3 regions of the Frankia sp. R43 genome follow, and region 2 is predicted to be linked to each of the others. Evidence: riboswitches for the same ligand, from Rfam matches in the RefSeq annotation. Region 2 holds a riboswitch; each other region holds the start of a gene.
What was found. Region 2 has a riboswitch for cobalamin ahead of cobM (precorrin-4 C(11)-methyltransferase). Riboswitches for the same ligand answer to the same signal wherever they lie in the genome.
Positions count from the first base shown of each region.

Region 1 (7,875 bases), on a different contig from region 2:
CGGTCCTGACCGAGCGGGTGCTCTCGTTGTCGACGACGGCTGGGCGAGATCAGGGCGGAGACATGCGCTGACGTCGGGGAATCAGCGGCGCGTGCGTCGCCGCTTGTTGACCCGGCGAGTCGCCTCACCGGTGGGACGGTTGGTGAGAAGCGTGAGAAGTCTCCGCCGAGGGCAGTCGAGCTCGGTCGCCGAGCATTCGGCACCGGGGCATTCCGGGCACGCCGGCAGCTGGAGCACGTGAAGCATCAGATCATCGAGACAGGCATCGAGAAGTTCCACGCGGTGCCGTAGTTCGTGCATTCGGGCGGACTGGGCGCCGAGCTGCCTGTGGTGGGCGCGCAGCTGTTCGTAGACGGCCGCTTCAAGGAGCACCATTTCGGTGCCGTCGATCTCGACCTGGAGCGGTTCGGGATGCTTACCCATCAGCCTCACCCATCCCGCATAAGACCAGCTCACATCTTCACATATGTTCTGCTGTGCAGGCGTGGCTCCGGTCGGCGATGTGGGCGATACCGCTCGGTCAGGTGATCGATGCGGTCCGGTGCGGCGCCGAGGTGTGGGGGCGGAGCGTTCTCGGTGCCCGGCCCCCACACCCGCGCGAGCGGGATAAGGCGGTCAGACCTGTGTGCGCACCTGACGGGCCGCGGCGACCAGGTTGGTGAGGGTCTCGCGTACCTCGGGGTAGCCGCGGGTCTTCAGCCCACAGTCGGGGTTGACCCACAGCCGCCGAGCCGGGAACACGTCGGTCGCGACCCGCAGGTGCTCGGTGATCTCCGCGACCGAGGGCACCCGCGGGGAGTGGATATCCCAGACGCCCGGGCCGACCTCGTTGGGGTAGTCGGCGCGGGCGAGGTCGGCGACGATCGCCATCTTCGAGCGGGCGGCTTCCAGGCTGATGACGTCGGCGTCCATATCGATGATGGCTTGGAGCACGTCGCCGAACTCGGCGTAGCACATGTGGGTGTGGATCTGGGTCTCGTCACGCACGCCGGAGGTGCTCAGCCGGAAGGACTCGACCGCCCACGCCAGGTAGTCGGCCCGGTCGGCGTTCCGCAGCGGCAGCGTCTCGCGCAGCGCGGGCTCGTCGACCTGGATCACCCGGATCCCGGCGGCCTCCAGATCGGTCACCTCGTCGCGCAGGGCGAGCGCGACCTGCCGCGCGGTGTCGGCCCGCGGCTGGTCGTCGCGGACGAACGACCAGGCCAGCATGGTGACCGGGCCGGTGAGCATTCCCTTCACCGGCTTGTCGGTGAGGCTCTGGGCGTAAGTGGCCCACTCGACGGTCATCGGCTTCGGGCGGGAGACATCGCCCAGGATGATCGGCGGGCGGACGTAGCGGGAGCCGTAGGACTGCACCCAGCCGTCGGTCGTCGCGAGGTAGCCGTCGAGCTGCTCGGCGAAGTACTGGACCATGTCGTTGCGCTCGGGCTCGCCGTGGACGAGGACGTCCAGGCCGAACTCCTCCTGCTCGGCGATCACGTCCCGGATCTCGTCGCGCATCGCGGCGAGGTAGCTGTCCGGGTTCAGGGTGCCGGCGCGCAGCGCGGCCCGTGCCTGGCGCAGGCCCGGGGTCTGCGGGAACGACCCGATGGTGGTCGTGGGCAGCAGGGGCAGGTTCAGCTGCTCGGACTGGATCTGGTCGCGCTTTCCGTAGGGGCTGGCCCGGTGCAGGTCCGCGTCGGTGACGGCGGCGGCCCGGTGCCGCACGGCGTCGACCCGTACCAGCGGTGACGCGGCGCGCGCGGCGAGCCGCTCGGCACGGGCGTTCACGGCGTCGGCGACGGCCGCGCGGCCGGCGGTCAGACCGCGGGTGAGGGTGACGATCTCGTCGAGTTTCTGCCGGGCGAACGCGAGCCAGCCGGCGATCTCCGGGTCCAGGTCACGCTCGAGAGCGACATCGAGCGGCACGTGCAGCAGCGAGCAGGACGCCGAGACGTCGACCCGCCCGGCCAGGCCCCGCAGGCTCTCCAGGGTGTCAAGGGCGGCGGCTAGGTCGGCGGCCCAGATGTTGTGACCGTTGACCACACCGGCGACCAGGCGTTTGCCTCCGAGGCCGCCGGCCGCGGTGAGGGCGGCCAGGTTCGCCGCCGCCGGGCCGACGAAGTCGAGCGCGACGCCGTCGAGGTCACTGTCACGCAGCACTGGCAGCGCGTCACCGACCCGGTCGAAGTAGGTGGCGAGCAGCAGCTTCGGCCGGTCCACCACGGCGGTCAGGGTGGCGTACGCGCCGCGCAGCGCGTCGAGGACGACCGCGGGCTGGTCCTGGACCAGGGCCGGCTCGTCGAGCTGGACCCACTCCGCGCCCGCGGCGCGCAGGCGCTGGAGCAGGTCGGCGTACAGCGGCACGATCCGGTCCAGCAGCGACAGCGGCTCGAAGCCCTCGCCGGCGTCCGCCGCGGGCTTCGCCAGCAGCAGGAAGGTCACCGGGCCGACCAGTACCGGGCGGGTGATCACACCGGCATCCCTGGCCTCGGCGAACTCACGCAGCGGCTTGTCCGGGTCCAGAGCGAAGGCGGTGTCCGGGCCGAGTTCGGGCACCAGGTAGTGGTAGTTGGTGTCGAACCACTTCGTCATCTCCAGGGGCTCGACCTGGTCGTTGCCGCGAGCCATGGCGAAGTAGCGGTCCAGCCGGCCCTGGGGGGTGCTCACGTCCGGGACCGTCTCGCGGTGCCGCGGTGGGATCGCGCCGAGCAGGACGGCGGCGTCCAGCACATGGTCGTAGAGGGAGAAGTCGTTGCTCGGGATCTCCTCGATCCCGGCGGCGCGCAGTAGCTCCACCCGCTCTCGGCGCAGCTGGCGGGTCGTCGCCAGCAGCCGCTCCGGGTCGCTGGTGTCTGCCCAGTACGCCTCGGTGGCCTTCTTGAGCTCCCGGTTGCTTCCTTGCCGGGGATAGCCGTACACCGTCGCGAGGCTGGTCGGACTGGTCGTGCTCATGGGCTCTCCTTCGCGAGTCCACTCACCTCGCGACAGGCGCCGACACGGCACCGACACCCCCGCGCCGGCCTCCGGAAAACGCGGACCAGCAGGTGTGCCGACGGCGCGGACCCGCCCACGAGGTCACAGCCAAGCGCCCCGCGGTCGCGGGCACGCACAGCGGGCAGGTCTTCGGACTCGCGGGCTCTACCGGCCCATCCGGACCGGGATTCCTACTGGCCGTCGCTTCCCAAACCCGGCCCCAGCCGACTCATCACCAGCCAGGACGGTGCGGGTTCAGTGCTCTCAGGCCACACCCTGATGGGGCATGGCATCGGACGGCGTTCGTTCCCACTCACCGCTGCGGGGCAGCCCCGGATTCACACCGGGTTCCCTCTCACGTCTCCCACCGGCACCGCGCCCTGCGGGAACGGTGCCAATGGTCGAACCAGCTGTGTGCATGAGCCTAGCAATGCCGCGCGAGCGACTCACCGAGAGCACGACGTTGTCCTGGGACACGATCGCGGACGTCGGATGAGGCCGTGGTATGAGTGAGACGGCGCCCCGTATGATCGTGGCTGCGGTGGGTTCGTCCTCCCGTGCCGGTCGACGCGGGCGTGCCGCAGTAACCAGCGTGTCCGTTCGTCGGTTTCCTGCGGCGATGTGTCGGCTGGCCAGTGAGGACGTCGTAAGAGGGAACCCGGTGTGAATCCGGGGCTGCCCCGCAGCGGTGAGTGGGAACGAACGCTGCCAGTAGCACTGGGTGGGTACTCCGCCCGGGAAGCGGTGGCCAGTAGGTTCGCCGGTCAGTCGGCCGGTGGGCGCCCACGAGTCCGAAGACCTGCCCCCGCCCGCGCGCCGCCGGTGCGCGGAGGTCCGTGGCCTCGCGGGTGGGCCGGTGGCCGACGGTGTGTCGCGGGCTGTGGCCGCGGCCGAACGGGCGAGCCTGCCCGCCGCGCGGCGGGTTACGGCGAGGGTTGTGTGGGCCTCCCTGGCCTGTCAGCAGGCGACCCTGCGATCCCGGTCCGGCCGCCGAGTGCCCGCCGCCTCGCTGTCGCCGCTCCTGCCGCGTGCTGTCATTGGCCAGGGTGCGCCTCGGCGAGGGATGGAACCATGGCGGCTCGCGACGTCGACGACATCGGCGCGGTCAGCACGACTGTTCTCGGGTATCCACGCATCGGACGGGCCGGTGAGCTCAAGGCCGCGACCGAGGCGTACTGCGCCGGCCGTATCGATGCGACGGAGCTGGAGCTCCGGGCCGCGCAGCTGCGGGCCGGCGTCTGGGCGGAACTCGCCGGCGCCGGGCTGGACGAGGTGCCGTCCAACACGTTCTCCTTCTACGACCAGGTGCTGGACACCGCCGTGTTGTTCGACGCGGTCCCCGACCGGTATCGCCAGGCCGCCCTCGCCGGCGGGGTGAACTCACGGAGTTCCGCGGACCTGGACATCTACTTCACGATGGCACGGGGCGGCGGAGGCCTGCCGGCGCTGGGCACGGCGAACTGGTTCACGACCAGCTACCGCCATGTCGTGCCCGAGCTCGACCAGGGCACCAGGTTCCGGCTGGCCGGACGTAAGCCGTTGCGCGAGTTCACCGAGGCCCGAAGAGATCTCGGTCTGATCACCCGCCCGGTTCTCCTCGGCCCGTTGACCTTTCTCCTGGTGGCCAGAGCCTCGACCGTGGCGCTGGCCGGCTTCACACCGCTCGACCTGCTCGACGACCTCGTCGCCGCCTACGTGGAGCTGCTGGGTCGGCTGGCCGAGGCGGGCGCGGTGTGGGTGCAGCTCGACGAACCCGCACTGGCCCGGGACCTGTCCGAGGCCGAACTGGCTGGGCTGCGCCGCGCCTACCGGTCGCTCGCGGCCATGCCATCGCGGCCGAAGCTGTTCGTCTCCACCTGCTTCGGTGAGATCGGCGCGGCGCTGCCCGTTCTGGCCTCCGTGGGTGTCGACGCGATCGGGCTGGACTTCGTGGCCGGCCCCGGCAACCTCGTCGCGCTCGCCGGCATCGGTGGCATCGGCGCGACCACCATTGTCGCGGGTCTCGTCGACGGCCGGAACGTGTGGCGCACCGACCTGCGGGCGGCGCTGGCGACCTGCGTCCCGCTGCTGGGGCTCGCTGGCGACCTGGTGGTGAGCTCATCCTGCTCGCTGCGCCATGTGCCGCTTGACCTCACCCTGGAACGGGGGCTGGACGCCCGGCTGATCGACCGGATGGCGTTCGCCCGACAGAAGGTCGACGAGATCGTGCTACTCGGCCGGGCGCTGCGCGAGGACCTGCCCGCAGTGGCCGAGCAGCTCGCCGACGCGGACGCGCGCCGCGCCGCCGTGCCGGAAGGTCTCGTCGACGAGGCGGTGCGGGCCCGTGTGCTGTCGATCCACAGCGGGGAGCTGACGGTCGCCCGGGCGGAGCCCGAGGTGCGGGCCGCCGCCCAGGCGGGGAAGCTGGGACTGCCGGTTCTGCCCACGACAGCCGGATCCTTTCGACCGGATGGCGCCATCGGAGCACCGCGTTCCTCCTGGTGTGGCGGCACTGCCGGCGAGAGCATCCACGTCCAGGCGATGGCGGCCGAGATCGACCGGCTGATCGCGTTACAGGAGGACATCGGCCTGGATGTGCTCGTCCACGGAGAGCTGGAGCCGGACGACCTGGTCCGTGTTCTCGCCGAGCGGCTCACCGGCTACGCGACGACCGACCACGGTTGGGTGCAGTCCGACGGCATGCGGTATGTCCGACCGCCGATCCTGTTCGGTGACGTGGCGCGGCCTGGGCCGATGACGGTGCGCTGGGCCTCCTACGCACAGGCCCGCACGAGCAGGCCGGTGAAGGCGATCCTGCCCGGGCCCGTGACGATGCTCGCCTCGTCGTTCGTGCGCGAGGACCAGGCGATCGCCGACACCGCCCGCCAGCTCGCGCTGGTGCTGCGCGACGAGATCGATGATCTGCAGGTTGCCGACATCCGGATCATTCAGATCGACGAGCCCGGAGTCCCTGTGCTGACACCGCTGCGGCGCGGAAGCTGGAAGGAGTACCTGAGATGGACGACCGAAACGTTCCGGCTGGCGACCTCCGCGGCGGACGCCGGAACGCAGATCCATACGCGCCTGTGCTGCTCCGAGCCCGGTGACGTCGTCAGCCTGATCGAGGAGCTCGACGCCGATGTCGCCTGCGTCGAGGCGGCTGGCGCCGGCGCGTGGACCGACCTGGTCGCGGACCTCCGGCGGTCGGGATACCGCCGGGCGCTCGATGCCGGGGTGGGCGACAGGCGGGTGCCCCGGGCACCGACCGTCCAGGAGATCGAGGAGGCGTTGCGCCTGCGGCTGGCGGCGATCGAGCCCGCCCTGCTGTGGGTGAGCCCCGGATGGGGAACGACGACCCGGGACGAAGGCGAGATCGAGATCGCCCTGCGCAACATGGTCGCCGCGACCCGCCGGATCCGCGGAACGCTGCCGAGGACCTCCGGGCAGGGCTGATCCGCGCTGACGACGGCCCGACCGCCTGGCGGGTGAGAACGGTGTGGGCCCGGTGTGGCGAACCGCCGGGCCCACACCGTTGTGGGAGCTGCCTGTGCCTGGTTCAGGCCGGAGCGGCGGAGTCGCCGAGTTGGTGTTCTGCGATCGGTGTGGCACCCTCCGCTTTCCGGGAGGCGGGTGCCGGGGCGGCGGAGAGCCGCTCGGCGAGCTGGCCGAACACGAGTCCGATCGTCGCCCACATAATCATCTGTGCGATCAGGGAATAGAGCCGGAACTTGAAAAGGACATCCGCGGGGAATCCCGGATAGACGATCGTTCCGTCCGGTGCCTCCAGCGGCTGCGGAGTCTCGGTCGCGAAGTTGCCGTACTCCGCTCGGTTGGCCCCGAGATGACCGAGGGCGGGCAGGGCCGCCATCGCGATGCCGGTCAACACGACGAAACCCAGTGCGGCCAACAGCACCGCCCCCCACGCCCCGAAACGGGGCGCCAGCCGATAAGCGGCCACGGACGCGAGGACAAGGGCGACCAGGGACACCGCCACCATGGCCACGTACACGCCGCTGCGGGCGCCAATCGTGTCCTCATGGCCGATCGCGGGCGGATTGGCCGGGTACTTCACAAAGGGAACCAGGTAGAGCGCGACGAATCCGGCACCGGCGAGAAGGGCGGCGAGGACCCGGGGCCGGATCTGCGGGAACCGGCGGGAGACGATCAGGTAGGCGACGACGAACAGGCCGGCCATCGCGACACCGAACAGGACCATGCCGGTGGCGATGCCGATGTTGCGTTGCACCGTCCGGGTGAAGATCTCGGCCTCCGCGGCGGGAACAGCCAGCCCCGCGGCCTTGTCCAGAGCCTCCTGCGCGGCATCACGGCCCGACTCGTAGTCGATCGCCTTCTGGATGAACGGCTCGGCGAAGATCCGCGCGAAAACGAAGGCCAGCAGCCCGCCGAGAAGCCCCGTGCCGAGCGCGCGGTAGATGAAACGCTGCTCCATGATCAGTGACCCCCTCAGTGGCAGGGGAAGCCGATGAAATGGCGGGCGTCGTGGACGAGTTCATGAATGTGATGGTCATGCCCGAACACGGAGGTGGCTCCCTGGTCCACACCGATGAAGTAGTAGAGCAGGAGCGAGAGAGCGGTGATACCGAACAGCCACAGGGTGCGAGCGGTAAGTGGCAGAGGAATGGAACGATGCCGTGTCTGCGCGGCGGGTGTGACCATGGTGGCGCCCTTCTGGGAAAACTGCGTCCCGGGAAACAGCGGATCGTTCACTCTGGGTCTGACTCCCGGCCCGACCGTCGTCGCTTCCCGAACGGGCCGATCACAGTGGCGCAACCGTGCCGGATTCCCGCCGGCTTCCAGGGGTGAACCACTGAAGTATTGGCCTGTCCGGGAAGGCTGTCAACGGCCGGCCGCGGATGACTAATACGACACTCCGGCCTGGTAGACGGCCAGGCACCCCGGGGATCTCATGGCGAGCGTGGC
Region 1 covers NZ_LFCW01000002.1:242,586-250,460, forward strand. Annotated here, with positions in the region: gene ACG83_RS08630 (hypothetical protein) at 82-423, opposite strand; gene metE (5-methyltetrahydropteroyltriglutamate--homocysteine S-methyltransferase) at 616-2,934, opposite strand; cobalamin riboswitch at 3,100-3,311, opposite strand; cobalamin riboswitch at 3,564-3,777, shown strand; gene metE (5-methyltetrahydropteroyltriglutamate--homocysteine S-methyltransferase) at 4,027-6,387, shown strand; gene ACG83_RS08645 (CbtA family protein) at 6,491-7,384, opposite strand; gene ACG83_RS08650 (CbtB-domain containing protein) at 7,399-7,611, opposite strand.
Region 1: it holds a riboswitch for cobalamin, as region 2 does, so the genes downstream of both, metE (5-methyltetrahydropteroyltriglutamate--homocysteine S-methyltransferase) here and cobM (precorrin-4 C(11)-methyltransferase) in region 2, are expected to answer to the same signal.

Region 2 (7,875 bases):
CTGTAGCGGTCGCTAGGAAAGGGTGGCTGAGCATGGGTACGTTGGCCGGCAAGACGGCGCTGGTCACCGGCGCCAGCCGGGGCATCGGCCGGAGCATCGCCGGGCGGCTGGCGCGCGAGGGCGCCCTCGTCGCCGTTCACTACGGCAGCAACGAGGCGGCCGCCCGAGCCACGCTGACCGCGATCACCGCGGCCGGCGGCCGGGCGTTCACGCTGCGGACGGAGCTCGGGCGGGCCGGGGACGCACACGCGCTGTGGTCGGCCTTCGACGAGGGCGTCCGGGAGTTCACCGACTCGCCGCAGGTGGATGTGATCGTCAACAATGCCGGGATCGCGCTGCACGCCTCGATGAGCGACGTCGCGGACGCCAGCTTCGACGAGGTCTTCGCGGTGAACGCCAAGGCGCCGTTCTTCATTCTCCAGCACGGCCTCGACCGGCTCCGTGACGGCGGCCGGGTCATCAACATCTCGTCGGGTGCCGCCCGGCTGGCGACACCGATGCTCGTCGCCTACGCGATGACCAAGGGTGCGCTCAACGCGCTGACGCGCACTCTCGCACTGGAGCTCGGGCCACGCGACATCACCGTCAACTCCGTCGAGCCGGGCATCGTCGAGACCGACATCGCGTTCTTCCTCTCCGATCCCCGGATGAGTGAGCTGGCGGCGTCGTGGTCGGCGTTCAACCGGATCGGGCAGCCGGCCGACATCGCCGATGTCGTGGCATTCCTCGCCTCGCCGGAATCACGGTGGATCACCGGGCAGACCATCGACGCGACCGGCGGCTTCCTGCTCGGCCCGGCGTTCTGAAACCCGGAACCCGGGGCGCCGAACGGTGGGCGCGGTCGCTCAGGCCGGTGAAACGACGCCGGGCGGGCGAGCGGACGCGATGACAAACGGGAGGCGTGTGGTCAGGTTCCGCGCATCGCGGGCAGAACCATGTCGACCAGTGCGGCGACGTCGGTGTCGGCCATCGGCTCGCCGGTCATGCCCATCCGGTGCAGCAGGGTTCCGACCACGACGTCGATGAAGAACAGGACCCGGTTCTCCGGTTCGTCCAGCGCTGCCTGGATTGCGAGCCGATACGGGTCCTGCAGCCGCGTCGACAGGATCTCGCGCAGAGACGGGTCGCTGACGGCATCGCTGAAGACGCCGGCGAACGCGTCGCCCACCCCGGGCTCGCCGATCTTCGCCGCGATCCAGTGGATGGCCGAGGACATGATCTCGGCTCGGTTGGCCCCCTCCAGCGGCACCGGGCCGAACGCGTCCAGCAGGCAGTCCACGATCAGCTCACCCTTGGACGGCCAGCGCCGATAGATCGTCGTCTTGGCGATGCCGGCCGCCGCGGCGATGCGCTCCACGGTCGCGCGTGCGTAGCCGAGCTCGTGGACGGTGCTCAGCGTGGCGGTGAACACCGTGGCGTGGACGCCGGCGCGCGGGCGGCCGGGTGGTCTGGCGGATCCGGCCGATGCCATGGCCACACGATACCTTTTTCGCTACCGTAGGTTTCGATACCTTGGGTCGCGAAACTCGGTTGACGAGGAGAAGGTATGAGTGAGGTTGTGCTTACGGAGCGTCCGCCGGAGCCGGACTGGTTGACGATGACGGACGAGGAGCTGGTCGCCTACCGCGACGCGGAGAACCGCTTTCGGGCGTCCAGCGCGATACGGCCGGTCACGGGGGACCCGGACCCCGGCGCTGTGATCGACTGGCAGGAGGTGACGCTGCCCGGCCGCGAACTCCCGGTCCGCGTCCACCGGCCGGCGGCGGACTCCGGCGAAGGCGCCGAGCTGCCGTTCGTGCTCCACGTGCACGGCGGTGGGTTCGTGGGCACCGCCGTGCAGAGCGACTGGGTCAACAGCCACCTCGCCGCCCAGCTGCCGGCGGTCGTGGTCTCCGTCGAGCACCGCCTCCTCGACCACCGAACTCCGCTGTCGGCGGCCGTCGCGGATGGCTGGGACGTGCTCCGGCAGGTGGTGCGCGACCCCGGGCCGTGGGGCATCGCCCCGGCGCGAACGGCTGTGTTCGGCGAGAGCTGCGGCGCGCTGATCAGTGCGCTGGCCGCGATCCGCGCCCGCGAGTCCGGCCTGCGGCTCACGGCACAGGTGCTGGTCAACCCCGCTGTCGACGTGACCGGGACGATGCTCGACCACGCCTCGGTCACCGAGCACGCCGACACCCCGACCCTCGCCGTGCCGGTGCTGCGGCTGTTCCAGCGGCTCGCCGTTCCACCGGGAACCGACCCTCGCGAGCTTTCGCCGCTGCACGCCGACAGTCTGAGCGGGCTGGCCCCGGCGCTCGTGGTGGTGCCGACCCACGACCCGCTGGCCGACCACGGCCGCCGCTACGCCGAACGGCTGCAGGCGGCCGGGACGCCGACACGGCTGGCCGAGTACGCCGGAGCGGGGCACGCGTTCCTCAGCATCCCGGGTCTGGCGCCGCAGGCCGAGGCGGCGCGGGCGGAGATCCTCGAGTTCCTCCGTGCCTCGTTCGCCGGCCCGCCGCGAGCCGCCGATGCTTCGGCGCCTGATCACGAAACGCGTTGATCCCGCCGTGACGACAGAAGAGAAGATCGACGGCACGGCCCTGGACGGGGTGGCGGCCACCTGCCTGTGGACGCTGCGCAACCGGGCCGAGGAGTCGATCCACCCGGGCTCGTCGTTCGACGACCCGCTGGCGGAGCGTCTCTACCGCAGGATCGACTACGACTTCGAACGCTTCGGCAGGCCCAGCCAGAGCCATCCACTGCGCGCCCTCGCCCTGGACCTCGCCATCCGCGCGTACCTGGACCGGCACCCCGAGGCGACTGTGGTCGCCCTCGGCGAGGGCCTGCAGACCACCTACTGGCGCCTGGGGCGGCCCGGCGTCGACTGGCTGACCGTGGACCTGCCACCGGTGATCGACCTGCGCCGGCGCCTGCTGCCGCCGGAGCCACGCATGACCGCGATCCCGGTCTCGGCGCTGGACCACAGCTGGATGGACGTCCCCGATCCGGCACGTGGGGTGTTCATCTCCGCCGAGGGCCTGTTCATGTACCTGGAACGAGACCAGGTGATGTCCCTGATCACCGAGTGTGCCGCGCGGTTCCCCGCCGGGCAGCTGTTCTTCGACTCGATACCCCCCGCGTTCAGCAGGCGGACGATGAAGGGCTACCGCATGTCGGACCGCTACACCGCGCCGCCCATGCCCTTCGGCCTCACGGTCTCCGCGGCCGCTCGCCTGCCCGCGCAGATCCCCGGCGTGGCCACCGCCGAGGACCTGCAGCCACCGCCCGGCCGCAGGGCATGGCGGTCGCGAACGCTCCGGAGGATCGCGGCCCTGCCCGGCCCGCGTGATCTGCGCCCGTCAGCCACCCTGTTGACCTTCGCCGGGTGACCGCGGGCAGCTGCGCGGCGAGCCGGGTGGCGCCGGCGGGGCGGCCTGACCCGGTACAGGTGCTGCGGGCCGTGGCGCTCGCCGTCGGTCCGCCGCCCGGAGCCGTGAAACGATGCTGGGCGGGCGAGTGGACGCGCCGACAGACGGGGAGGCATGGCTGTGGCGACGATGGACGACCTGGCGGAGCTGGGCCGGGAGGAGAAAGGGCTGGCGGTCGTCTCGACGTCGCGGGCCGACCAGAGCATTCAGTCGTCCGTGGTCAACGTCGGCGTCCTGCGGCATCCGCTGAGCACCACCCCTGTCGTCGGTTTCGTCACCTACGGCCGGGTCAAGCTCGCGAACCTGCGTGCCAGGCCCGCGCTGACCGTCACGGTCAGGTCGGGGTGGCGATGGGTGTCCGCCGAGGGCGAGGCGCAGCTCATCGGCCCGGACGACCCGCATCCCGACATCGACGCCGAGCGGCTCCGGTTGCTGCTGCGGGAGGTCTTCGTCGCCGCGGGCGGCACGCACGACGACTGGGCCACGTATGACCGGGTGATGGCCGAGCAACGGAGAACCGCCGTTTTCCTGGTGCCCCGGCGGGTCTACAGCAACTAGTGGTGTGTCTGCCCCGGTAGTTCGATGGATTTTTGGTCGTTGGAGGGTTTGGTGAGTCGCAAGAGTGAACGATTTCGGTCGTTCCGACGACCAGAATCCTTCTTTCTTGCGGGTCGCCAGGAAACCCTTCGCCCCCGTTTGCCTCTCTTGATCGGGCTCTGGCTACAGCCCACGCTACCGTCGAGGGTGTGCTGAACGAGCAGATGCGGCTGACCTGGGGCGACAACGCCTCCGGCTGGGTCGCGAACGAGGCGCTCTTCGACGCCCTGTTCGCGCCGGTGACCGCGGCGATCAGCCGTGCGGCGGCAGTCCGGCCCGGGCAGCGGCTGCTGGACGTCGGCTGCGGCTCCGGCACGTTGCTCGCGGCCGGGGCCGGCGCGGGAGCGAGCGTGGTCGGGGTCGACATCTCGCCGGGCATGGCCGAGGCGGCGCGGCGCAGGGTTCCCGTGGCCACCGTCGTGGTGGGGGACGCGCAGGTTCTCGACCTGGGCGGGGAAGCGCCCGGCCCGCCGTTCGACCTGGTCGTCTCCCGCTTCGGGGTGATGTTCTTCGAGGACCCGACGGCGGCGTTCGCGAACATCCGCCGGGTTGTGGCCCCGCAGGGCCGGCTGGTCTTCGCCTGCTGGCGCGGCCGGGAGGAGAACCCGATGTTCTCGCTCGGCTCCAGCGTGCTCGCCGGGCGGCTGGTCCCGCCACCGGCGGACCCGGCGCCTGGCGAGCCTGGCCCGACCGCGTTCGCCGACGCCGACCGGCTGGCGGGCGTCCTGGGTGCGGCGGGCTGGTCCGGCATCGTTATCAACGCGCTCGACTTCGAATGCGACTACGGGGCCGATGGCACCGACGGGGTCGAGGAACGGCTGGCGACCATCCTGAGCACCTCCACCGGCCGGTCGGCCCGGCAGCAGTTGCAGCCGGCCCTGGGCCCGCAGGGCTGGTCGGCGCTGCTCGACGAGGTGCGGGCGGAGCTGCGTCGGCATCTCGTGCGGGGAGCCGTCCGTTTTCCCGCCGCGACCTGGCTGGTCACCGCGACGAACCCGGCTGGCTGACAACTCCGGTCGGGTGACCGGCCCCGGTTCGTTCCGGGGGCCACGCCGCGAAGGTGGGTCGGTGAAGGCCGCAAACCCGAAGCGTTGCTGTTACGGATGGTAACTGGCTGTGTTTGTGTCAGGTTGACTCAGGGGACTATTGCCCTGTGTGCCCGGACGAATTCTCCGGGTTGGGCGCTGGGGCGGGGTGGGCATGGGGCGCAGGGTGCTGCGCTTTCCGCGGCAGCCGTCCTGGTGAAACACCTTCCGGAAGGAGCACCTGATTCTCATGAAGATCGACCGTCGCGAGCAGAACGGTGTCACCATCCTCGACCTGGGCGGGAAGATCGTCCTAGGGATGGGAGCGGAGCAGCTCCGCTGGGCCGTCCGTGAGGAGATGGAGAACGGCACCCGCAATCTGCTGCTGAACTGCGCCAGCGTCACCACCGTCGACAGCAGCGGCATCGGCGAGCTCGTCAGCTCCTACACGGCCACGCAGCATCGCGGCGGCCACCTCAAGCTGCTGAAGCCACCTCCCAAGTTCCAGGACCTGCTCCACATCACCCAGCTGATCACCATCTTCGAGGTCTACGACGACGAGAAGGAGGCCGTCGGCAGCTTCTGAGCCCGGCCCGGGCGGGGGAGACGTCGGCCGCCGGAGCGGGTGTTGACGCCCGATCCGGTACGGACCTACGGTGGGGCCTCGTGACGGCGTAAGGAAGCCGGTGGAAGTCCGGCACGGTTGCGCCACTGTGAGCCCGCGAAACGCCGCGGGTGAGTCAGATACTTCGCCGTCATGATGCCCATCCGTCCGCGGGGACGCACAATCCCCGAAGGAGGCTCCGGTGACCACCGTTGCGCGACTTCACTTCTCCCGTCCCTGAGCACGCCGTGATGACTTTCCGGCTGGCCGTGGCACGGTCCTCCAAGCCTTTCTAGGGAGCGACGCGATCACCGTTCATTTCATCGGCGCCGGCCCCGGTGCCGCGGACCTGCTCACCCTGCGCGGCCGGGACCTGATCGCGGCCTCCCCGGTCTGCCTCTACGCGGGCAGCCTGGTCGACCCGGCCGTGCTGGCGCACTGCCCGCCGGGCGCCCGGATCGTCGACACCGCTCCACTGACCCTCGACGAGATCGTCGGTCATCTCGTCGAGGCCGACACCGCCGGCCAGGACGTCGCCCGGCTCTGCAGCGGTGACCCGTCGGTGTTCAGCGCCGTCGCCGAGCAGATGCGCCGGCTGGAGGCGGCGGGCGTCCGTTACGACGTGTGCCCCGGGGTGCCCGCGTACGCGGCGGCGGCAGCGGAGCTGGGCCGAGAGCTGACCGTGCCGGGCGTGGCGCAGAGCGTCGTCCTGACCCGGACCAGCGAGAACGCCTCCGCGATGCCGGCCGCGGAGACGCTCGCGGCCTTGGGCGCCGCCCGGGCGACGATGGTCATCCACCTGTCCATCCAGCGGATCGAGGCGGTCGTCGAGGAGCTGCTGCCGGTCTACGGCGCCGCCACCCCGGTAGCGGTGGTTGCCTGGGCCTCACGCCCGGACCAGGTCGTGCTGCGCGGCCGGCTCGACACCATCGCCGCCGCCGTGCGCGCCGCCGGGATCGGCCGGGCGGCGGTCATCGTCGTCGGCGACGCGCTCGCCGCGACGGGCTTCCGTGACAGCCACCTGTACTCGGCGGAACGGGACCGTGCGTGCGTATCCTGATCCTCGGTGGCACCCGGGAGGCACGTGACCTCGCCGCCGCGCTCGTCGCCGAGCAGGGCATGGACGTCGTCTCGTCGCTCGCGGGGCGGGTGCGCGATCCGGCGCTGCCCGCCGGCGAGACCGTGATCGGCGGCTTCGGTGGAGTCGGCGGCCTGCGCGTTTTCCTGCGGGACCGGGCGATCGACGTCGTCGTCGACGCCACGCATCCGTTCGCGGCGAGGATGTCCGCGCACGCCGTCGCCGCCTGCGCGGCCCCCTCGCCCGCATCGGACGAGGCGGGCGGCACGCACGCGGGCAGCACGCATTCGAGCGGTGCGCATTCGAGCGGTGCGCATTCAGGTGGTGCGCATTCAGGCGGCGCGTGGGCGGGCGGCGCCGGTTCCGCGGTGCCGCTGCTCCGGCTGGCACGGCCCGGCTGGCAGGCCAGGCCCGGTGACGACTGGCGTCGCGTCGGCGACCTGGCGGCGGCCGCCGACCGGGCCCGGGAGCTCTGCCCGCCGGGCGGCGCCGTGTTCGTCACCACCGGTCGCCGCGAGCTCGCGCCGTTCGCCGCGGACCCGGACCGGCACTATCTGATCAGGGCCGTGGACCCGCCGACGGACACGCTGCCATCGCGGCACACCGTGCTGCTCGACCGCGGTCCCTACACCGTCGAAGGAGAGACCCGACTGCTGCGCGAGCACGACATCCGGGTGCTGGTCACGAAGGACAGCGGCGGCACGCTGACCGTCGCCAAGCTGGACGCGGCCCGCACGGTCGGCGTGCCGGTCGTCATGGTCGACCGCCCGGCGGCCGCGGGCCCGGCGCCACGGACCTGGCCGGACGCCGCCGGCATCCTGACCGCTCTGCGGGAGCTGGCCGCTGGCCATACTGCCGAGTCGCCGCCAAATAGCGGAAGTAGTCGTCGCCAATAGGTGCAAATGGGACGCAGGGCCATCTGGCAATACGCAAGAAGTGAGAATTTCGGTCGTTTCAGTAACGAAATCCTCACTTCTTGCTGGGGATCAGTGGCATCAGTGGAAGCCCGAAGCTCGGGGTTCCGCGACGGGTCTGGCGTGCCAGTGATCACCTGGAATCGGTTGGGGCGGTGTGGACCCACTGGGTGACCGGGAGCGCCGAGCGGAAGGCGGTGAACGAGCCGACCGGCTCGGCGTGGGAGATCGCGATCCGGCGCAGCCG
Region 2 covers NZ_LFCW01000004.1:729,378-737,252, reverse strand. Annotated here, with positions in the region: gene ACG83_RS20385 (SDR family oxidoreductase) at 33-806, shown strand; gene ACG83_RS20380 (TetR/AcrR family transcriptional regulator) at 908-1,471, opposite strand; gene ACG83_RS20375 (alpha/beta hydrolase) at 1,547-2,542, shown strand; gene ACG83_RS20370 (class I SAM-dependent methyltransferase) at 2,550-3,371, shown strand; gene ACG83_RS20365 (TIGR03618 family F420-dependent PPOX class oxidoreductase) at 3,531-3,968, shown strand; gene ACG83_RS20360 (class I SAM-dependent methyltransferase) at 4,172-5,014, shown strand; gene ACG83_RS20355 (STAS domain-containing protein) at 5,283-5,618, shown strand; adenosylcobalamin (AdoCbl) riboswitch at 5,684-5,836, shown strand; gene cobM (precorrin-4 C(11)-methyltransferase) at 5,944-6,696, shown strand; gene ACG83_RS20345 (precorrin-6A/cobalt-precorrin-6A reductase) at 6,684-7,610, shown strand; gene cbiE (precorrin-6y C5,15-methyltransferase (decarboxylating) subunit CbiE) at 7,762-7,875, opposite strand, start outside.

Region 3 (7,875 bases), on a different contig from region 2:
CGTGGCGAAGAAGGCCACCAGGCGGTTGACGAGGTGGCGCTCAGCTGGGCTGAGCCGGGCCAGGTCGGCGAGGTCGGAGTGCAGGTCGACCTCCTCCACAGTCCAGGTGTTGCGGATCGCGGCCCGGTAGCGCTCGTAGAAGTCCGGGTAGCGCATCGGGCGAAGGGTGAGGTTCATGCCCGGGTCGAGCAGCATCCGTCGGCCGGCGGTGACCGCGCCGGCAACAGTCGCCGCCACGACGGTGGCGGATGTCATGGCCGCGGGGGTTGAAGGGGCGACGCGGGCGGGAGCGGTGGTCACTGGCAGGCCTCGCAGATCTCGGGGTTCTCCAGGGAGCAGGCGAGCGCCGCAGCGTCGGCGTCCGGCGTTTCCGGTTCCGGTGTCCGGGCGGCTCGTGTGCCGGTGACTGTCGCCTGCTGGATGCGGGTCGCCGGTCGCGAGCGCAGGTAGTAGGTCGTCTTCAGCCCGCTGGCCCAGGCGTGGGCGTACATGGAGGACAGCCGGCCGATGGCCGGGTCGGCCATGAAGAGGTTCAGCGACTGGCTCTGGTCGATGTACGGCATCCGGGCGGCCGCCATGTCGATCAGCGCCCGCTGCGGCAGCTCCCAGGCGGTGCGGAACACCGCGCGGATCTCGGAAGGCAGTTCCTCGATGCTCTGCACCGACCCCTCGGCACGCTTGATGCGGTCCCGGACCGGGGCCGTCCACAGGCCTCGCCGGCGCAGTTCCTCGACAAGGTAGGTGTTGATCTGCAGGAACTCGCCGGACAGGGTCTCGCGCTTGAACAGGTTGGACACCTGCGGCTCGATGCACTCGTAGCAGCCGGCGATGGAGGCGATCGTGGCGGTGGGCGCGATCGCGATCAGCAGGCAGTTGCGCAGCCCGTGTTCGGAGACGGCGGCCCGCAGTCGTTCCCAGCGTTCCGGCTGCGACGGCGTGACGTCGAAGTGGTCCGGGTGCAGGACGCCGCGGGCCGCCCTCGTCTCGGCGAACGCCGGGTGCGGCCCGTACTCGCGGGCCAGCTCGGCCGAGCGTTCCATCGCGGTGAGCGCGATCTCCTCCGCGATCAGGGTGGACAGCTGGCGGGCGGCGGGGCTGTCGAACGGCAGGCGCAGCGCGAAGAAGACGTCCTGCAGGCCCATGACGCCCAGGCCGACCGGGCGCCACCGCGGGTTGCTCGCCGCGGTCTCCGGCGTCGGGTAGTAGTTGATGTCGATCACACGATCGAGGAAGGTGACCGCGGTCCGGACGGTGGCGCGCAGCCGTTCCCAGTCGATGCGCCGCCCGGCACCCGCGGCGACCGCGACGCCCGCCCCCTCCGGCGGCAGCAGGTGCCTGGCCAGGTTGATCGAGCCCAGGTTGCAGACCGCGGTCTCGCTGTCGGTGGAGACCTCGAGGATCTCGGTGCACAGGTTCGACAGGTGGATGACGTTGCGCGGGTCCGCGGTCTGGTTACCGGTCCGGTTCGCGGCGTCCTTGAACGTCATCCAGCCGTTGCCGGTCTGCGCGAGGGTGCGCATCATGCGGCCGTACAGGTCTCGGGCGCGCACCTGGCGGACGTACCGCCCCTCCCGCTCGGCCGCGCGGTAGGCGTGGTCAAACTCGTCCCCCCACAGGTCGGGCAGCTCGGGGACCTGGTCGGGGTCCATCAGCGACCAGGTCTCGTCGGCCTGCACGCGGCGCATGAACTCGTCCGGGATCCAGTGCGCCAGGTTGAGGTTGTGGGTGCGCCGCGCGTCCTCCCCGGTGTTGTCGCGCAGTTCGAGGAACTCCTCGATGTCCGGGTGCCACGGCTCCAGGTACACGCAGGCGGCGCCCTGACGCCGCCCGCCCTGGTTCACCGCGGCCACCGATGCGTCCAGTGTGCGCAGCCAGGGGACGATGCCGTTGGAGCGGCCGTTCGTGCCGCGGATCAGCGCGCCGCGTGAGCGCACCCGGGAGAAGGCGATCCCGATGCCACCGGCGAACTTCGACAGCCGGGCGACCTGGGAGTACCGCTCGTAGATGGATTCCAGCTCGTCGCGCGGTGAGTCGAGCAGGTAGCAGCTCGACATCTGGGAGTGCGCGGTCCCGGAGTTGAACAGGGTGGGCGAGCTGGGCAGGTAGGCGAGCGAGGACATGAGGCGGTAGAGCTCGGCGGCCTCGGTGACGTCACGGGCCAGGCCGCAGGCGACCCGCAGCAGCCAGTGCTGCGGGGTCTCCAGAACCGCGCGGGTGTGCGGGTGGCGCATCAGGTATCGGTCGTAGACGGTGCGCAGGCCGAAGTACTCGAAGCCGTGATCGGCGGCCGGGTCGACCAGGGCGTCCAGCTCGGCGGCGTGGGCGGCGACGAAGCGCGCGGTGTCGTCACCGACCAGCCCCAGTTCCAGCCCGAGTTCGATGCCGGTGCTGAAGGAGGTGACGCCGGCGCCGGCGGCCTCGTCGGCGATCACGGCGGCCAGCAGGCGGGCCGCGAGCCGGGAATACTCCGGCTCCTCGGCGATCAGTTCGGCGGCGGTCTGCACCGACAGCCGGTCCAGCTCCTCGGTGGTGGCCCCGTCGTAGAGGCCGCCGATGGTGCGGGTGGCCACCCGCAGCGGGTCGACCCTGGTGAGGTCCTGCGCGCACCGGGACACCGCGGCGACGATGCGGGTGACGTCCACGGGCTCCAGGGAGCCGTCGCGGTGGCGCACCCGCATTGTGTGGTCGGCGGAGGGCGGAGCCGAGTCGGTCAGGGTCACCTGGGATGTTCTCCTCGCGGCCGGTCGGACGCTGCCCGGCGGGACTGTGAGGGATCAGGAACGGCGGCGGCACGAGGTCGGGCCACGCCGCCACGGACATGGCGGTATGGCACTCAGGTGCGGCTCGCGGATCCCGGTCTCCCCTCGAGACCGTCGGACCGCCGCGCGCGGGTGCGCGCGGCGCGCTGGCAGGTCTTCGGACTCGCGGGCACCCGCCTTCTCCGGCGGACCTACTGGCCGTCGCTTCCCAGGAGCACGCTCCCAGTGCCTGTGACGGCGGTCGTTCCCACTCACCGCTGCGGGGCAGCCCCGGACTTCCACCGGGTTCCCTCTTGCGACGACCGGCCGGACTTGCCGGCCAGCCGAACCAGCTGCGGCGCAGACGCTACATGTGCGAATCACATCTGTGCAAGTAGCCCACATGTTGTGTCCCTGCCGACGTGCCGCTGTCAGGCCGAGGCGGGTGGGTGCTACGCGCGTACCCGCGCGGAGGACCGCCCGCGGCACCGCACGGCGCGATCAGCGTCTTCCGCGCCGGCCAGGAGGCGGCCGAGCGCCTGGTTAGGCTGGCGGCTGTGGACAAGGCTGTCGCGGGGGCCCGGCTGCGCCGTCTGCGGGAGGGCCGGTCGCTGAGCCAGGCGGATCTCGCGCGGCTGCTCGCGATCTCCCCCAGCTACCTGAACCAGATCGAGCACGGCTCCCGCCCTCTCACGGTGCCGGTGCTGATGCGGATCACCGAGACGTTCGGGGTGGACCCGGGGTTCTTCGCCGCCCAGGACCCGGCCCGTCTGATCGCGGAGCTGCACGAGGTCTTCGCCGAGGTGACCCCGGAACTCGCCGTGCCGGCGGCCGAGCTGGCACGGCTGGCCCGCGACACCCCCGGGGCCGCCGAGGCCGTCATCGCGCTCTACCGGCGCTACCGCCAGACCTCCGAGCACCTGGCCGCCGCGACCGGTCCCGCAAGCGGTGCGGCAGGCGGATCCGTGGGCGGTGCGGCGGGTGATTCCGGCTACGTCCCGCACGAGGAGGTCCGGGACTTCTTCTACCGGCGGCACAACCATGTGGCCGAGCTGGAGGAGCGCGCCGAGGTCCTGGCCGCCGAAATCGGCGTGCGGCGGGGGGAGGTCCGCCGGGCGTTGGCCGACCGGCTGCGGGACGCGCACGGCGTGCGGCTGGCCCGGCTGGACGACAGCTCCATCCCGGCCGGCGATCCCCGCTCGGCTCAGGCGTCCGATCTTCATCGTTACGACCCCGCGGAGCGGGTCCTGCGCCTGGCCGGGCATCTGCGTGCCGGCCAGCAGGCGTTCCGGATGGCGACCCAGCTCGCGTTCCTGGAGCACGACGAGCTCCTCGACGACCTCGCTCGGCCCGTGCAACCGCGGGCGCGGGCGCTGACCCGAATCGGCCTGGCGAACTACTTCGCGGCCGCGCTGATCCTGCCCTACGGCGAGTTCCACCAGGCCGCCGAGGCGTTCCGATACGACATCGAACGGCTCGCCGACCATTTCGCGGTGGGATTCGAGACGGCCGCGCACCGACTGAGCACGCTCCAGCGTTCGGCCGCGCCCGGGGTGCCGTTCTCGTTCGTCCGGGTCGACCGGGCGGGGAACATGTCCAAGCGGCAGTCCGCGACCGGCTTCCATTTCTCGCGCGGCGGCGGGACGTGCCCGCTGTGGACGGTCTACCTGGCCTTCTCCGCACCGGGCACGGTGCAGCGCCAGGTCGCGTCCATGCCGGACGGCCGGCGTTATCTGTGGATCGCACGGACGGTCACTCGCGGCCGCGGCCGATGGGGCGCGCCGGGCAAGATGTTCGCGATCGGGCTGGGCTGCGAGATCCGGCACGCGCCGCGCCTCGTCTACGCCACCGGGCTCGACCTGGACGACCCGGCGGCGGCCACCCCGATCGGTGCCGGGTGCCGGGTGTGCGAGCGCGACGACTGCGCGCAGCGCGCCTTCCCCCGCCTCGGGCACGACCTGGCCGTGACCGAGGACCGCAGCACCTACGTGCCCTACCCCGTGCTGCCACGCTGAGGCCCGGTCCACGGGCTCTCCGGGACCGACAACCGCCCCGCCATCGACCGCTGGCCGTCAGCCGCCGGGACCTGCGCCGCCAACCGATTGACGATTGATATATCAGATGTCAGAGTAGATCCCGGTCGTCCTCGTACGTCCAGATGCCGAACCAGCGGCGGTTCGGTCTCCCGGAACCTGTCTCGCCTGTGCCCCGTGACCTCGCCTGGGGAGGCGGGGCCGGCAGATCGAAAGGTGGTCCGCATGTGCCGACAGGAAGCCCCCACCGCGGCGACAACGGCTGTCGGCCCGTGACCGCACTCCCGGCCACCGCGGACGACTCCCGCCTCTTCCGCGAGGCGATGGCGTCCTTTCCGAGCGGGGTCACGATCGTGACGACCGCGGACGCCGAGGGCCGCTGGTGGGGCTTCACCGCGAGCTCGTTCTGCTCGGTCTCGATGGATCCGCCGCTGGTGCTCGTGTGCCTCGCCGCGACGGCGCAGTGCCACCCCGCGTTCGAACAGGCGTCCCGGTTCATCGTGCACGTCGTGCCGCCGGCGCACGCGGCGCTCGCGGTCCGTTTCGCCACCCGCGGCGCGGACAAGTTCACCGACGCGGGATTCCGCCCCGACGAGCAGGGCCTGCCGGTGCTCGACGAGGCCTGCGTGACACTCGAGTGCGCCGCCCATGAGGTGCACCCGGCCGGCGACCATTCGATCCTGATCGGCCGGGTCACCCGGACCCGCCTCGGCGAGGATCCGCCCGCGGTGTACTTCCGCCGCCGTTTCCACCGGATCGGCGACGCGACCTGAGCAACATCATCATGTTCTGATATACCGTGGATTCCGTGTCGGCATCTGAGCGTTCTCCCCTGGGAGCCTCAGCCCTGGGCGGCGCGGCAGAGAACGCGCTGACGTCGCCCTCCGGCGCGGGACCGGACACCGCAGGGGGTGTCCGGCGCCTGCGCCTGGGCGCGACCGCCCGTGACCGGGTGGCCGACGTCCTGCGCGACGAGATCATGACCGGCCAGCTGCGCCCGGGGTCGCGTCTCGACCTCGACGACACGGCCTACCGCCTCGGTACCAGCCGGACGCCGATCCGGGAGGCGTGCCTGGCCCTCCAGCATGAGGGCCTGGTCCGGATCGCGCCCCGCAGCGGGATCACCGTCGTCGGCCTGAGCCGCCGGGACGTCGAGGACAACTTCGCCCTGATCTCGATGCTCTCCGGAGCGGCGGCGGCGTGGGCGGCGCAGCGCATCTCCGCCTCCCAGCTGGCCCAGGTGCGGCGGCTGGCCGGCGACGTCCGGCACGCGGTCGAGCAGGGCGGCGATCCGAGGACGGCTAACTTCTGCTTCCACCGGGCCATCAACCGGGCCAGTGACTCCGTGCGGCTGATCGCGCTGATCCGTCAGACCGGGCGCATCGTGCCGTGGTCCTTCTTCGACCTGGTGCCCGAACAGGTCGGCTGCGCGCTGCGGGAGCACGACGACATCGTCGACGCGCTCGCCGCCGGCAACGCCGCCCGTGCCCGCAGGGTCTCCGAGGAACACGTGATCAACGCCGGCGAGCTGCTGGTGGCCCGGATGTTCGACGCGGAGCCAGGTGGTACCGGCCCCGCGCCCAGCACCGGACCGACCGGCGGCTGACCGGCGGGGCCGGCCGCGGGGCTATCCCAGCGTCCGCCCGGTCCGGCGTTCGATCTCGCCGGCCTGTTCCAGGACCGTCTCGGCGAGCTTGACGTGCGCGGCGTCGACCAGCTGGCCGTCGACGCCGGTCGCCCCGAGGCCGCGTGACTCGGCCTCCCGGTACGCCGCCAGGTTGCGGCGCGCCCGGACGACCTCCTCGACGCTGGGGGCGAACACCTCGTTGGCGATGTCGATCTGCGAAGGGTGGATCGCCCACTTGCCGTCGAAGCCCAGCGCGGCGGCCCACCGGGCCTCCCGCTCGTACCCGGCGCCGTCCTTGTAGTCCGGGAACGGAGCGTCGATCGCCCGCAGGCCACCGATGCGCGCCGCCGTGAGGATCCGCAGCCGGGCCCCGTGCCAGAAGTCGCCGGGGTAGGGGTCGCGCGGCTGGAAGTTGGTGTCGACCCGGGCCCGCTGCGAGACCGACAGGTCACCGGCACCGAAGATGAGCGCGTCGAGTCGCGGGCTGGCCAGCGCGATCTCCTCCGCGTGCGCCAGGCCCGCGACGTCCTCGATGAGCACCTCCAGCCGGATCCGCTTCGCCAGCCCGATCGTCTCCTCGAGCTGGGTGAGCAGGGTGTCGACCCACCAGACGTCGCGGGCGGCGGTGACCTTCGGGACGATGAGCGCGTCGAGGTTCTCCCGGGCTCCGGTGACGATCTCGATGATGTCGCCGTAGGCCCAGCGGGTGCTGATGCCGTTGATCCGCACCGACCGCGCGGTCGCACCCCAGTCCAGCTCGTTGAGCGCCCGGACGGCCTTGCCCCGGGCCTCCTCCCGGTAGGCCGGGGCGACCGCGTCCTCCAGGTCGAGGAACACCAGGTCCGCGTCGGAGGCCGCCGCCTTGGCGAACATCCGGTCGTTGGTGGCCGGTGTGGCGAGCTCGGACCGCCTCAGCAGCGATCCCGGTCCGGGGGTCACGTCCGGCACCGTGGCCGCTCCTTCCGTGGACAGGCCGTCGGGCCTGGTTCCGTTCGTCATCTCAGACGATCCCGCGGGCGCGCAGGTCGTCCACCGCGGCGGGCGACAGGCCGAGCACCTCGGCGAGCACCTCGGCGGTGTGCTCCCCCAGCCGTGGGCCCAGGCTGTCGACGCGGCCGTCGTGGCCCGAGAAGCGGGGCACCGGCGCCTGGACGAGCATCGAGCCGAGCTCGGCGTCGGGGACGCGCCGGAAGACCTCCCTGGCCTGGACCTGGTCGTCCGCCAGCAGGTCGACGACGTCGTAGACCGGTGCCGCGGCGATCTCGTCGCGTTCGAACACCGCCATCGCCTCGTCCAGGGTCTGGCCGGCGACCCACTCGGCGACGACCTCGTCGACCTCACGGGCACGGGCGAGACGGCGCACCGGGTCGGCGAAGTCCGGGTCCTCGGCGAGGTCCGGGCGGCCGATCGCGCGGAAGACCCGCAGCGCCACTGTCGGCGCGCTGCCGGACATCGCCAGCCAGCGCCCGTCCTTGGT
Region 3 covers NZ_LFCW01000002.1:283,892-291,766, reverse strand. Annotated here, with positions in the region: gene ACG83_RS08785 (ribonucleotide-diphosphate reductase subunit beta) at 1-255, opposite strand, end outside; gene ACG83_RS08780 (ribonucleoside-diphosphate reductase subunit alpha) at 297-2,678, opposite strand; cobalamin riboswitch at 2,911-3,054, opposite strand; gene ACG83_RS08775 (short-chain fatty acyl-CoA regulator family protein) at 3,296-4,753, shown strand; gene ACG83_RS08770 (flavin reductase family protein) at 5,095-5,544, shown strand; gene ACG83_RS08765 (GntR family transcriptional regulator) at 5,580-6,377, shown strand; gene ACG83_RS08760 (CoA ester lyase) at 6,399-7,397, opposite strand; gene ACG83_RS08755 (CaiB/BaiF CoA-transferase family protein) at 7,399-7,875, opposite strand, start outside.
Region 3: it holds a riboswitch for cobalamin, as region 2 does, so the genes downstream of both, ACG83_RS08780 (ribonucleoside-diphosphate reductase subunit alpha) here and cobM (precorrin-4 C(11)-methyltransferase) in region 2, are expected to answer to the same signal.